3 regions of the Pseudonocardia sp. DxW genome follow, and region 3 is predicted to be linked to each of the others. Evidence: riboswitches for the same ligand, from Rfam matches in the RefSeq annotation. Region 3 holds a riboswitch; each other region holds the start of a gene.

Region 1 (4,392 bases), on a different contig from region 3:
AGCGCGTCCGCCGGGACGGCCGCGGTTAGCCCGTCCCAGCCGCCCGCCCGCCACAGCACGATCGGGAGCAGCACCAGGAAGATCCCGATCGTCTTGATCAGGAACTGGACGAAGTCGGTGAGCGTCACCGACCACATCCCGCCGAGCGTCGAGTAGACGACGACCACCGCGCCGCCGAGCACGATCGCCGGGACCCGGCCGATGTCGAGCAGCACCCCGAAGATCGTCGCGTAGGCGATCGTCGAGGTGACCGCGAGCATCAGGGTGTAGGCCCACATGACGATGCCGGACGGCGCGCCGAGCCCGGTGCCGTAGCGCAGCTCCAGCATCTGCCCGACGGTGTACACCCCGAGCCGCTGGATCCGGCCGGCGAACAGCAGCGACAGCGCCAGGATGCCGGTGCCGATCGCGACGACCAGCCACATCCCGGAGATGCCGTACTCGTAGCCGAGCCCGACCCCGCCGATCGTGGACGCCCCGCCGAGCACGACGGCGGCCATCGTGCCCGAGTACAGCCACGGACCGAGGCGGCGCCCGGCGACCAGGAAGTCGCTGCGGTCCCGGGTGCGGTGCCGCCCCCAGAAACCGAAGGCGATCATCGCGACCAGGTAGACGACGACGACGGCGAGATCCACGGGGTGCTCCTCAGGTCCGGTTGGCCGCGAGCACGGACAGCAGCTCGTAGGCGACGTGGGCGGCGGCGATGCCGGTGATCTCGGCGTGGTCGTAGGCCGGGGCGACCTCGACGACGTCGGCGCCGACGACGTCGGTGCCGGCCAGCGCGCGCAGTGTGTGCAGCAGCTCGCGGCTGGTCAGCCCGCCCGCCTCCGGGGTGCCGGTGCCGGGCGCGTGCGCCGGGTCCAGCACGTCGATGTCGACCGACACGTACACCGGCCCGGTGCCCAGCCGCCGCCGCATCCGCTCGACGACGGCGGCCACGCCCTCGGTCTGGTAGGCGTCGGTGTGGATCACCTGGAAGCCGAGGACCTCGTCGTTCGTCAGGTCCTGCTCGGAGTAGAGCGGGCCCCGGATGCCGACGTGCAGGCAGCGCCGCGGATCGAGCAGGCCCTCCTCGGCGGCGTTGCGGAACGGGGTGCCGTGCGTGACGTCCGCGCCGAAGTACGGGCCCCAGGTGTCGAGGTGCGCGTCGAAGTGCACGACGGCGACCGGCCCGTGGGTGCGCGCCACCGAGCGCAGCAGCGGCAGCGCGAGCGTGTGGTCGCCGCCGAGCGCGAGCAGCGTCGTCCCGCCGGCCCGCAACCGGTCCGCGGCCTGTTCGACGGTGCGCACCGCGTGGTCGATGTCGAACGGGTCGATCCCCAGGTCCCCGGCGTCGGCCACCTGCTGGTCACCGAACGGGAAGACCCCCAGCGGCGGGTGGTAGGGCCGCAGCAGCTTCGACGACGCCCGCACGTGCGCCGGGCCGAACCGGGCACCCGGCCGGTAGGACACCCCGCCGTCGAACGGGAGCCCCAGCACGGCCACGTCGGCGTGCTCCACCTCGTCCAGCCGGGGCAGCCGGGCGAACGTGGGCGGGCCCGCGAAGCGGGGGACGGTGCCGGCGTCGACCGATCCGATCGGCATGGGTTCCTCCTCTGGGCGCGACCCGGGTCCCGCCCACCGTGCTCGTTCCCCCGACGACGACAGAAGTGACAGAACGTCGAATCGTCGGAGATCATGTTCGCCATGGTGTCGATCCCGCCCGGTGGGGTGCCGCTGCGTGAGCTGCTCGGCGACCCGGAGCTGCGGCTGGGCCGGGTGGCGATCGACGACGGCGATCTCGATCGGATCGTGGTCGCCGCCGCGGTGTCCGAGCTGGCCGAGCCGGGCGGCTGGCTGCAGGGCGGCGAGCTGCTGCTGACCGTCGGGTTCCTGCTGCCCGCCGACGTCGACGGCCTCACCCGCTACGCCCGGCACCTGCGCGCGCACGGCGTGGTCGCGCTCGGCGTCGGCCTGGGCTCCGACCTGCCGCACCGCAGCACCCCGCCGGCGCTCATCACCGCGGCCCGCCGGGCCGGGCTGCCGCTGCTCTCGGTGCCCGAGGGGGTGCCGTTCATCGCCGTCACCAAGGCGGTGTTCGCGCACCGGGACGCGGCCGAGCGGGCCCGGCTGCAGTGGGCGCTGCGCACCCAGCGCGCGCTGACCGCCGCGGCGGTCTCCCCGGGCGGCATCGAGGCGGTGCTGGCCGCGCACGCCGGTGCGACCGGGCGCACCGGCGTGGTGGTGGATCTGCTCGGCCGGGTGCTGGCCGCGGCACCCGTCGAGGGGGCCGCGGAGCTGGCCGCCGGGCTCGCGACGACGATCGGGGAGGTGCGCGGGCAGGGTCTGCTGGGCGCCGCCGTCGAGGTCGCCGACGGCCGCCGCCGGGAGGTCCATCCGCTGGGTTCGCGGCGGATCCGGGCGTTGCTGCTGATCGACGGGCCGGCCGCCGGGCCGCACTCCAACCAGGTCACCGGCGACCTGGTGTCGCTGCTGTCGCTGGAGCTGGAACGCCGGCTCGGCCTGGACGCCGCCGCCCGCCGCGGCCGGGCCCGGCTGCTGGCCGCGCTGGACCGCGGCGTCGTCGACGACGACGGCGCTGGCCGCAGGCTCGCCGCCGCCGGCCTGCCGGAGACCCGGCTGCGCGCCGCCGTGGTCGCGGCGCCGCGCCCCGAGGAGCTGGCCGCCGATCTGGCCGCGGTGCTGCCCGACGCGCTGGTCCGCACGACCGCGCCGGAGCCGGGGGAGGCCGACGGCACCGTCGAGCTGGCGGTCGCCGAGTCGGTCGACCTGGTGGCGGTGCTGGCCGCGCTCGCCGCCCGCCGGCCGGCCGGGATCGGCATCGCCGTCCGGCCGGGGGCGCTCGCGGTGTCGCTGCGGCAGGCCCGCTCCGCGCTCCCGGTGGCCCGGCTGACCGGGCGGCCCGCGCACGCCGACGACGTGGCGTCCAGCCGGATGCTGCTCGCCCTGCTCGACCACGACCGGTTGCGGGCCTTCGCCGACGCCGTGCTCGGGCCGCTGGACGCCGACCCGCGCGGCCCGGAGCTGCTGCGGGCGATCGCCGCGCACCTGGAACGCAACGGGCACTGGGCGGCCGCCGCGTCCGCGCTCGGCGTGCACCGGCACACCGTCCGGAACCGGATCGCGGCCGCCGAGCAGGTCACCGGGCGGCGGCTGGACACCGCGCAGGACCGGCACGAGCTGTGGCTGGCGCTGCGCGCCCGCGACCTCGGCCGGGCCGTCGGCGGGCCGGGCCGGGGGGACCGGACCGAGGGTGCCGGGTGACCGACGGCACCGGGTGCCGAGCGCCACGGCGGTGCACGGTTCCTTGACGGGGGACCGGCCCGTTGCGGAAGGTGATCGGACAACCGAAGACGGCGGGTGGGATCAGGAAGCCGGTGCGAGTCCGGCGCGGTCCCGCCACTGTGATCCCGGCGGACCCTCGTGGACCGCCGGGGCAGCCAGACACTGGCCCCATCCGCCGCGCCACCTCCGTCCGGGACGAGGATCCCGAGGAAGGTACGCCGATGACGCGCGCCCGCACGCCCCGCACCGGGACCGCCCGGTGATCCTGCTCCTGTCCACCTCGGACACCGACCTGCTCTCCGCCCGTGCCGGCGGGGCGGACTACCGCCTCGCCAACCCGAACCGGGTGCTGCTCGACGAGCTGGCCGCGATGGCCGACGCGGCCGACGTCGTCGTCGTCCGGGTGCTCGGCGGCTACCGCTACTTCGAGGAGGGTCTGGACCTGCTGCGAGCCCGGTCCACGCCGCTGGTCTGCCTGGGCGGTGAGATGGCGCCGGACGCGGAGATGATGGAGCTCTCCACCGTGCCCGCCGGCGTCGCCGCGGAGGCGCACACCTACCTCGCACAGGGCGGCACCGAGAACCTGCGGCAGCTGCACGCGTTCCTGTCCGACACGGTGCTGCTGACCGGTGAGGGCTTCGCGCCGCCGGTGGAGCTGCCCGAGTGGGGCGTGCTGGACGGCCCCGGCACCGGGACCGGACCCACCGTGGCGGTGCTCTTCTACCGGGCGCAGTTCCTGGCCGGGAACACCGCCTACGTCGAGGCGCTCTGCGACGCGATCACCGCGAAGGGCGCGACACCGCTGCCGATCTGGTGCGCCTCGCTGCGCCAGGCCCCGGCCGGCCTGCTGGACACGCTGCGCGGCGCCGACGCGATGGTCGTCACCGTGCTCGCCGCGGGCGGCACCAAGCCGGCGTCCGCGCAGGCCGGCGGCGAGGACGAGGAGTGGGACGTCACCGAGCTCGCCGCGCTCGACGTGCCGATCCTGCAGGGCCTGTGCCTGACCTCGTCCCGGGAGACCTGGGAGTCCAACGACGACGGCCTGTCCCCGCTCGACGTCGCCACCCAGGTCGCCGTCCCCGAGTTCGACGGCCGGCTGATCACCGT
Region 2 (4,392 bases), on a different contig from region 3:
CCAGGTTCGGGATCGCGTCGAGCGCCTTGCGGACGTCCTTGTCGTACTTCACGACGACCGAGACGGTGTCCGACAGGACCTGCGAGTTCAGCTCCTCGACGCCCAGCACGGCCAGCGTGCGCGCCCAGTCGATCGTCTCCGAGATCGACGGCGCCTTGCGCAACTCCAGCTCGCGCAGCCCGCGCACCACGCCCACGAGCTCCTCCGCCAGCTGGTCGGCGAGCCCGGTCTTCTTCGACCGCACGATCTCCAGCTCGCGCTGGGCCGAGGGGTAGTCGAGGAACAGGTGCAGGCAGCGGCGCTTCAGCGCGGCCGCGAGGTCCCGGGTGTTGTTCGAGGTCAGCAGCACGTAGGGGCGGTGCTTCGCGAGGAACGTCCCGACCTCGGGCACCGAGATCTGGTACTCGCCCAGGGTCTCCAGCAGCACCGCCTCGAGCGCCTCGTCGGCCCGGTCGACCTCGTCGATCAGCAGCACGCACGGCTGCTCGGACCGGATGGCCTCGAGCAGCGGGCGCGGCGCCAGGAACCGCTCGGAGAAGAAGACGCTCTCCTGCGACCCGATCCGGTCGACGGCCGACGCCAGGTCCGGCGCGTCCTCGACGACCTGCCCGATCTTCTCGCGCAGGATCTGGGTGTACATGAGCTGCTTGCCGTAGTCCCACTCGTAGAGGGCCTTGGTCTCGTCCTGGCCCTCGTAGCACTGCAGCCGCAGCAGCCGGCGCCCGGTGGCCAGCGCGAGCATCTTCGCCAGCTCGGTCTTGCCGACGCCGGCGGGCCCCTCCAGCAGCAGCGGCTTGTCCAGCCGGGTGAGCAGGAAGACCGTGGTCGCGAGCCGGGTGTCGGCGATGTAGCCCTGCTCGCGCAGGGTCTCCACGACCTCGTCGACGGACTCGAACGGCGCCGTGTTCGGGACGGGGCTCTCAGCGCTCGTGGAGCCGGGAACGGGAGTCACGCTGGGAATCTCCTTCACAGGCCGCACCGGAGGTGGGTGCGGCGGGCCGCGCAGCCGACGGGCCCACCCGTGGCGAGTATGACCTCGCACGGAGTGGGCCCGCAGGCGCGAACGGGTCGGGCTGATCGGACGATCAGGTGAGCAGGTCGTCCAGGTCGCCGTTGATGGAGTGCTCGACGACCGGGCGGACGGTCTCGAAGGTGCACTCCTTCGGGTTGCCCGGGGTGCAGGCGTCACCCAGGACGTGGTTGGTGATCCGGTCGACGTCCGCCGCGTCGCCGATGATGGTCGGCGCGTTCTCGTAGAACTTCGTCGGGCCGATCCCGAGCCGGTTCTTCGAGTAGGTGTCCTGCTTGACGTCGGCGAACTTCTCCGGGATGCCCACGTCGCGCAGCAGCCGGATGGACGCGGCGAGCGCGGCGTCGGCGGCCTGCGGCTTGGTCATGCCGCTGGTGTCGATGCCCATCGCCTCGGCGATGTCGGCGAACCGCTCGTAGGCGACCGGCATGTTGAACGCCCACACCCGCGGCAGCGCGATGGCGTTGTTCAGGCCGTGGTGGGTGTCGTAGAAGGCCGACACCGCGTGCGAGATCGAGTGGATGATCCCCAGGCCACCGGAGTTGAACGCCTGCGCGGCGATGTACTGCGCGTACATCATGCCCTCGCGGCCGGCCAGGTCCTGGCCGTTCCACACGGCCTGGCGCAGGCTCTGCGAGGTCAGCTTGATGGCGTGCAGCGCGTTGCCCAGCGACGGCTGGAAGTTCAGCCGGGAGACGTAGGGCTCGGAGGCGTGCGCGAGCACGTCGAAGCCGCACTGCGCGGTGTAGTCGATCGGGCAGTCGTAGTAGAGCACCGGGTCGTCGATCGCCAGGGTGGTGACCGAGGCGTCGTCGAACGCGACGTACTTGTGCGGGTTGTCCGGGTCCGTCGTGGTGTCGGTGATCACGTACGCCCAGGAGGTCTCGGAGCCGGTGCCGGCCGTCGTCGAGACCGCGATGTGCGGCGGGTTCGCCGGGTTCTCGGACTTGTTGAAGCCCTCGAACTCGTTGACGTTGCGGCCGTCGTGGGCGACCGAGACGCGCGCGCCCTTGCAGGCGTCGTGCGAGGAGCCGCCGCCGATGGAGACGAACGAGTCGCACTTGTTCTGCTGGTAGAGGCCCACAGCGTCCATGACGTTGTAGTCCTTGGGGTTCGACTCGACCTGGTCGTACACGACGACCTCGAGGCCGTGGTACTTCATCGACTCGACGATCTTGTGGACGATGTCGGTGCCGCGCAGGCCGGACGTCATGACCAGGGTCTTCTTGAAGCCCAGCTTGAGGGCCTCCGGGCCGATGAGCTCGTGCGAGCCGGGACCCAGCAGCGCCCTGGGGAACGGGTGGAACTCCTTGATGGGGAACGGCTTGAGCAGCTCGTCTACCTGCATGTCAGCCCTTTCTGCGGCAGGCGGATGGGTCGAGCCGCACGCTAGGACCGGTTGTGGCCCCGGGCACAGAGGTGATCGCGATTACTCCTCGGCAGACCAGGCAGGAAACCCGTCTGAACGGAGGGGTGCAGGGATAGGTCGCCCTCGACCCCGAGCGGGGAGGGCGAACATGTTGCCAGAGTATGGCAACAGTTAGGACAAGGCAACAGTCCGCCGATCGCGTCCGGTGGGTTATGGTCGGTCCGCCGACGGTTCGTGCCGGTCCCCGCGGGGCCGGCACGGGACAACAGGGAACCCGGTGTGAATCCGGGACTGCCCCGCAGCGGTGAGTGGGAACGACAGTCGTCATCAGCACTGGGAACCGACCCGGGAAGCGACGGCCGGTAGGCACGAGCACGGCGCCCACGAGTCCGAATACCTGCCGCCGGTGCGCGCGCCGACCGGCGTGCGCGGATCCGTGGCCTCGAGGGAGGGCCCAGCGGACGACCGGGTGACCACCGTGCCCGCCGGCGCCGTCGCGCGTCCGGTGCGGACCCGCCCGGACCGTGCCGTCGTGCCCCTCTCCGGCGGTGACGGGTCCTCCACCGCGCTCGCGAGGAGAGAGGGCAGTGACCATGGCGAAACCTGTGTCATCCGTGTCCACCACCGGCAGCACCGTGCTGGGGTACCCCAGGATCGGGCCGCACCGGGAGCTGAAGCGCGCGACCGAGGCGTTCTGGGCCGGCCGGTCCGACGTCTCCGCGCTGCACGAGGTGGCGGCCGGTCTGCGCCGCGACACCTGGACCACGCTGCGGGACGCGGGACTGGACCAGGTCCCCGGCAACACGTTCTCGTTCTACGACCACGTCCTGGACACCGCGCTCGCCGTCGGCGCCGTCCCGGAGCGCTTCGCCGGCATCACCGACCCGCTGCAGCGGATGTTTGCGATGGCCCGCGGCCGCACCGGCGCGCCGGCCTGCGAGATGACCAAGTGGTTCGACACGAACTACCACTACCTGGTGCCCGAGATCGGCCCGGGGACCCGGCTCGCGCCCGGCTCGCGCGCGGCGCTCGAGGAGTTCCGGGAGGCGCTGCGCTCCGGCGTCGTGACCCGCCCGGTGCTGGTCGGCCCGGTGACCCTGCTGCTGCTCTCGAAGCCCGCCGAGGGTGCGCCCGAGGAGTTCCGGCCGCTGGACCTGCTCGGCCCGCTCGTCGAGGTCTACCGGGACCTGCTCGCCGAGCTGGCCGACGCCGGTGCCGAGTGGGTGCAGCTGGACGAGCCGGCGTTCGCCGCGGACCGCTCCGACGACGAGATCGCCGCGCTGCGCCGGGCCTACGACCGGCTCGCGGCCGCGCCGCGCCGGCCGAAGATCCTGGTCGCGTCGTACTTCGGCGAGCTCGGCCCGGCGCTGCCGGTGCTCGCCTCGACCGCGGTCGAGGGCCTGGCCCTGGACCTGGTCACCGGGGCGTCCGATCTGGACGGGATCGACGGCGTCGAGGGGATCGGCGGCAAGCTGGTGCTGGCCGGCGTCGTCGACGGGCGCAACGTGTGGCGCACCGACCTGGACGCCGCCCTGGTCACCGCGTCGCGGCTGACCGGCGTCGCGGGCCGGGTGGGGATCTCGACGTCGTGCTCGCTGCTGCACGTCCCCTACGACCTGTCCGTGGAGGCGTCGCTGACCGGCGACGTCGTCGACATGCTCGCCTTCGCCCGGCAGAAGGTCGACGAGGTGGTGCTGCTCGGCCGCGCCCTGCACGGCGGCCGGGCCTCGGTCGCGGCCGAGTTCGACGCCGCGCGGGAGACCCGGGAGCGGGTCGCGGCGGCCGCCCGCCGGGACGCGACGGTCCGGGCCCGGCTGGCCGAGCTGGGCGCCGACCACTACCGGCGCGGCGCGGCCGACGTGCGGGCGAAGGTGCAGCGCGAGGCGCTGGGCCTGCCCGACGTCCCGACCACCACGATCGGCTCGTTCCCGCAGACCGCCGCGATCCGCACCGACCGGGCGGCGCACCGCAGCGGCCGGATCGACACCGGCGA
Region 3 (4,392 bases):
CAGGCGGAGTGAGACCCGGCGCGGCATCCATCTCGTGGTGCTGCGGCTGGCCCGGGAGCACGGCCTGGAGAAGGTCACCGTCGAAACGATCGGCGCCGAGGCCGGCATCTCGCCGCGGACGTTCTTCAACTACTTCCCGGGCAAGGAGGCCGCGGCCGTCGAGCTGTCCCTGGCCGAGCTGTCCCCGGACCTGGTGGAGAACTTCGTGGCCGGCCCGCCCGGCCCGCCCCGCGAGGTCCTCGCCGACCTGAGCCGGCTGCTGCTCGACCAGCTCGGCGAGGACCCACCGGACCGCGACGAGGCGAACGAGGTCTTCGCGCTCGCCCGCACCGTCCCCGGTGTCACCGGTGCCCTGATGTCGCTGAGCGAGAACTCCCCCCGCAGGCTCGCCGACGCCGCCGCGCTGCGGATGGGCCCCGACGTCGATCCGCAGCTCCCGGTGCTGATCGCCTCGATGGCGATGGCCGCCGTCCGCACCGGCATGGAGAACTGGGCGCGCTCGGGACGAACGACCTGCGGACCCGCTACGCCGCACCCCGGACGACGTTGCCCGCGCGCTCGGTCGCTACCCGGACCATCCGGCCGGGTTCGCGGCGGCGCTCGGGCTGCCGGTGCCGCGGTTCGTGGTCCTCGCGCCGTCGCCGATGGACGGGGCCGCCAAGCGGTTCGTCGCGTCGATGCCCGCCCCCGGGGGTCTACGACGCGGCCTCGGCCGCCGCGTCACGACGGCTCGCCGGGCCGCTGCGTGCGCCGACGGCCGCGGGTGGTCACGCGTTCTTCGATGCGGCCCCGATCACCCGGACCGGGATCGACGGCTGCCATCTCGACGCGGAGGCACACCGGCGGCTGGCCGGGGCGCTGGGCCCCGGTGGTGCGGGACCTCGCCGCCGGACAGGCGTCACCGTCACCCGTTGTTGACCCCCCGACCGGCTCGTGATGGGCTGACCCGGACGACGGTGCAGGAAGCCGGTGCGAGTCCGGCGCGGTCCCGCCACTGTCACCGGGGAGCGCTCCCCACCCCGCAGCCACTGCCCGGCGAGGGTGGGAAGGCGGGGGAGCGCGTCGATCCGGGAGCCAGGAGACTGGCCGTCGTCGCAGGAGTTCCCACTGTTGAGGGCGCGGACCCTCGAGGAGGACATTGCGATGAGCGTCGACCCGCTCCCTACCCTGGTCGTTCTCGGCACCGAGCCGGCCGGTGAGTCGGCCGGGCACGGGCTGGAGGGCCTGCTCGCGGAGGCCGACACCGTCTTCACGTTCCCCCGCGGGCCGGAGTCGGTGGCCCTGTTCTACGCCGAGGCGTGGCGGGTCGAACGGATCTCGCCGCGCGACGCGGTCGGCCGGATCACCGCCTGGGCCGCGGACCACCCGGCCGGCAACGGGGTGCTGCTGGTGGCGGGCGAGCCCGCCGCCGACGTCGCGCTGGGCGCGGTGCTCGACGGCCTCGCCCGCACCGCACCCGGACTCGGGATCCGGGTCGCCGCGGGCACCCGGGTCGCCCCGCCGCACCGGAGCCCGCTGATCGGCTGAGCGCTGGTCGGCTGAGCCCGCTGATCGGCTGGGTCCGGTCCGGCCGGTTCACCCGGCAGGTCGCCAGCTCAGGAGCGGATCGGCGCGGGTCAGCTGTGGATCGGCGGCGTCCAGCGTGCGGGTGCGGCCCGGCCCGGTCAGCGCGGTCTCGAATCGGACGGTGACCCGCCCGTGCCCGGCGCCCTGCACCCAGCCGTGGCCGTGCTCGGGATGATCGACGTCGTCACCGGCCCGCCACGGCCGGTCGTCGCCGGGCGGCTCCCCGGGAGCCGCGGGCCGGTCGACCGGCTCCTCCCCGGGCACCGCCGGGGGCCCTGCCGGCTCCTCGACCGCCACCGGCGTGCCCATCCGCCCGGTCGCAGCTCCGCCCGGGTCGCCCGGGTCCGCCGTGCCCGGTCCCGCGCCGTCCGGGTCCACCGGGGCCGCGCGCCACCCCCGCGCCGAGGGCACCGCGTCGAACAGGGCCAGCGGCGGCTCCTCGCTGAAGCCCGACACCGACACCCCGAGCAGCCGCACCCCACCCTCGCCGAGGGCGGTGTCGGCGAGCCGGCGGGCCACCGCGACCAGCGTGGCGAGGTCCCGGCTGGGGAACGGCGTCGTCTCCGACCGGGTGTGGGTGACGAAGTCGCCGGTGCGCGCCTTGACGGTGACGGTGCGCGCGGCCCGGCCGTCGGCGACCAGCCTGCGGTGCACCGCCACGCAGATCGACTCGACGGCGGCGTGCACCGCGGACATCGCGGTCAGGTCGGTGTCGAAGGTGGTCTCGGCGCTGATCTGCTTCGCCGCCCCGCGCGGTGCGACCGGCCGGTCGTCGATCCCGCGGGCCAGCCGGTGCAGCTCGGTGCCCATCGCCGTGCCCAGCACCCCGGTGACCTCCCGGCCGTCCATCGCGGCGAGCTGGCCGATCGTCTCGATCCCGATCCGGCGCAGCGCCTCGCCGGACACCGGTCCGATGCCCCACAGCGAGCGCACCGGCAGCGGATCGAGCACGGCGCCCTGCTCGGCGTGCGCGACGACCCGTAGCCCGTCCGGCTTCGCCAGCTCGGAGGCGATCTTGGCGATCTGCTTGCCGGAGCCGGCGCCGACCGAGGCGGGCAGCCCGGTCCGCTCCCGGACCGTCGCGCGCAGCCGGGTGCCGAACTCCCGCACGGCGTCCGGGGAGGCGCCGGCCAGCGCCGGCGGCTCGATGAACGCCTCGTCCACCGAGACCGGTTCGAGCACCGGTGAGAACTCGGCGAGCACACCCATCACCTCGTCCGAGATCGCCTTGTACAGCGGGAACCGCGGCGGCAGCACGGTGGCGTGCGGGCAGCGCCGCCGGGCCTGCCCCATCGGCATCGCCGAGCGCGCCCCGAACACCCGCGCCTGGTAGCTGGCGCCCGCGACGACGCCGCGCGGCCCCGCCCCGCCGACCAGTACCGGACGGTCGGCCAGGGTGGGCCGGGTCAGCTGCTCGACGGAGGCGAAGAACGCGTCCATGTCGAGGTGCAGCACCCAGCGCGCTCCGGTCGCGCCCGGCCGGTCCGGCGAGCTCACCCGCCCATGGTGCCCCGGACCACCGACAGGACCGCGTCGCCGTCGGCGACCGTGATCGGCGGCACGTCGGCACCGGCACCCGCGACGGCGCCGGGATGATCCGGGTGCGGGGTATCGACGTCGGCGAGCCACCACGAGCCGGTAGCGTCCGGCCAGTGCAGGACCCGCGCCGGGTCGCCGGGCGCGGACAGGGTGATCGCGTCCATCGGGGCGGACAGGCCGTCGCCGGTGGCCTTGAGCAGGGCCTCCTTGCGGGTCCAGGTGACCAGGAACCCGGCCGGTCCGGGGACGCCCAGCTCGCGTTCGGCGGGGGAGAGGGCGTGCCGGGCCAGCCCGTCCAGCCCGGACAGCTCGCGGTGCTGCTCGACGTCGACGCCGACCGGGCCGGGCCCCAGCGCAACCCCGACCAGCGTGCCGGAGTGGGTCAGCGAGAAGCCGGGGGCGCCGTCGCGGTGCCCGGCGAGCCGCGGCTTGCCGTGCGGCTTCCCGCAGCGGCAGTTGCGGTCCATGTCGATCGACGCCGGATCGGTGCCCAGGTGCTCCGCCAGCACCAGCCGGGCCAGCGCGTGCGCGGCCAGGTAGCGGGCGCGGTCCTCGGCGCGGCGCAGCGCCGCCATCCGCTCCCGCTCGTGCGCGTCGAGCAGGGCCACGAGATCGGGCCGCCCACCGGGATCGGTCGGAGCGGCCCACCACACGGTCACGGTCACGGCGTCCAGCCTCGCACGCGCCGGCTGATCACGGATCGGGAACCCGGACGGTCGCCTGCCGACCGTTCCGGTTCCCGATCCGCGATCACCGCCGGATCAGCCGGAGCGGCGGGCGGCGAAGTCGGTGCGGACGTGCGCGGGCCTCGCGTGCGGTGCCGGGCCGGTGATGCGGGGGGCCGCCGGACCGGTGCCGGCGTCCTCCACCGGGCGGCCGCGGCGGGCCGCGCGGCGCTCGGCGCGGTTGGCCGGCTGCGGCGCCGGGTCGGTGCCGGACGATCGGGACGGGGTGGTGCGCATACGGGCCTCCAACGGATCGGGTCGGGCAGGGTCGGTCGCACGGACCGGGGGCCGGTGACGCACTGCCGGACGCAGGGATGCCGGAGGGACGGCGCAGCATCGGTTCCGGGCCTGCGTGCGTGGGACGTCACGGGCCGGCGGGAGCGCGGACGGTCGTCCGCGGGCCGCTCAGAGGAACCGGATCAGCATGACGGCGACGGTAGGCCGGGCCCGGCCGGCGGTCCACCGGTTTTCCGCAGCTACCGTCGGCCCGGTGGACGCGCATGACACGGACCTGGTGGTGGTCGGCGGCGGCATCGCCGGCGTCTCGGTGGCGTACGAGCTG

Evidence for each region. A riboswitch is a leader RNA that binds a small molecule or an ion and turns the genes downstream of it on or off. The one in region 3 is predicted to bind cobalamin.
Region 1: it holds a riboswitch for cobalamin, as region 3 does, so the genes downstream of both, cobN (cobaltochelatase subunit CobN) here and ACVJO7_RS09125 (hypothetical protein) in region 3, are expected to answer to the same signal.
Region 2: it holds a riboswitch for cobalamin, as region 3 does, so the genes downstream of both, metE (5-methyltetrahydropteroyltriglutamate--homocysteine S-methyltransferase) here and ACVJO7_RS09125 (hypothetical protein) in region 3, are expected to answer to the same signal.

The regions. Positions count from the first base shown of each region.
Region 1 covers NZ_JBZFLK010000002.1:393,235-397,626, reverse strand. Annotated here, with positions in the region: gene ACVJO7_RS04610 (sodium:solute symporter family protein) at 1-635, opposite strand, end outside; gene speB (agmatinase) at 646-1,584, opposite strand; gene ACVJO7_RS04600 (PucR family transcriptional regulator ligand-binding domain-containing protein) at 1,678-3,264, shown strand; cobalamin riboswitch at 3,325-3,470, shown strand; gene cobN (cobaltochelatase subunit CobN) at 3,545-4,392, shown strand, end outside.
Region 2 covers NZ_JBZFLK010000017.1:55,296-59,687, forward strand. Annotated here, with positions in the region: gene ACVJO7_RS24330 (AAA family ATPase) at 1-952, opposite strand, end outside; gene mdo (NDMA-dependent methanol dehydrogenase) at 1,086-2,378, opposite strand; cobalamin riboswitch at 2,611-2,818, shown strand; gene metE (5-methyltetrahydropteroyltriglutamate--homocysteine S-methyltransferase) at 2,993-4,392, shown strand, end outside.
Region 3 covers NZ_JBZFLK010000005.1:38,269-42,660, forward strand. Annotated here, with positions in the region: gene ACVJO7_RS09120 (TetR/AcrR family transcriptional regulator) at 1-937, shown strand, start outside; cobalamin riboswitch at 938-1,105, shown strand; gene ACVJO7_RS09125 (hypothetical protein) at 1,144-1,527, shown strand; gene ACVJO7_RS09130 (DNA polymerase IV) at 1,576-3,063, opposite strand; gene ACVJO7_RS09135 (4'-phosphopantetheinyl transferase family protein) at 3,060-3,770, opposite strand; gene ACVJO7_RS09140 (hypothetical protein) at 3,867-4,067, opposite strand; gene ACVJO7_RS09145 (NAD(P)/FAD-dependent oxidoreductase) at 4,321-4,392, shown strand, end outside.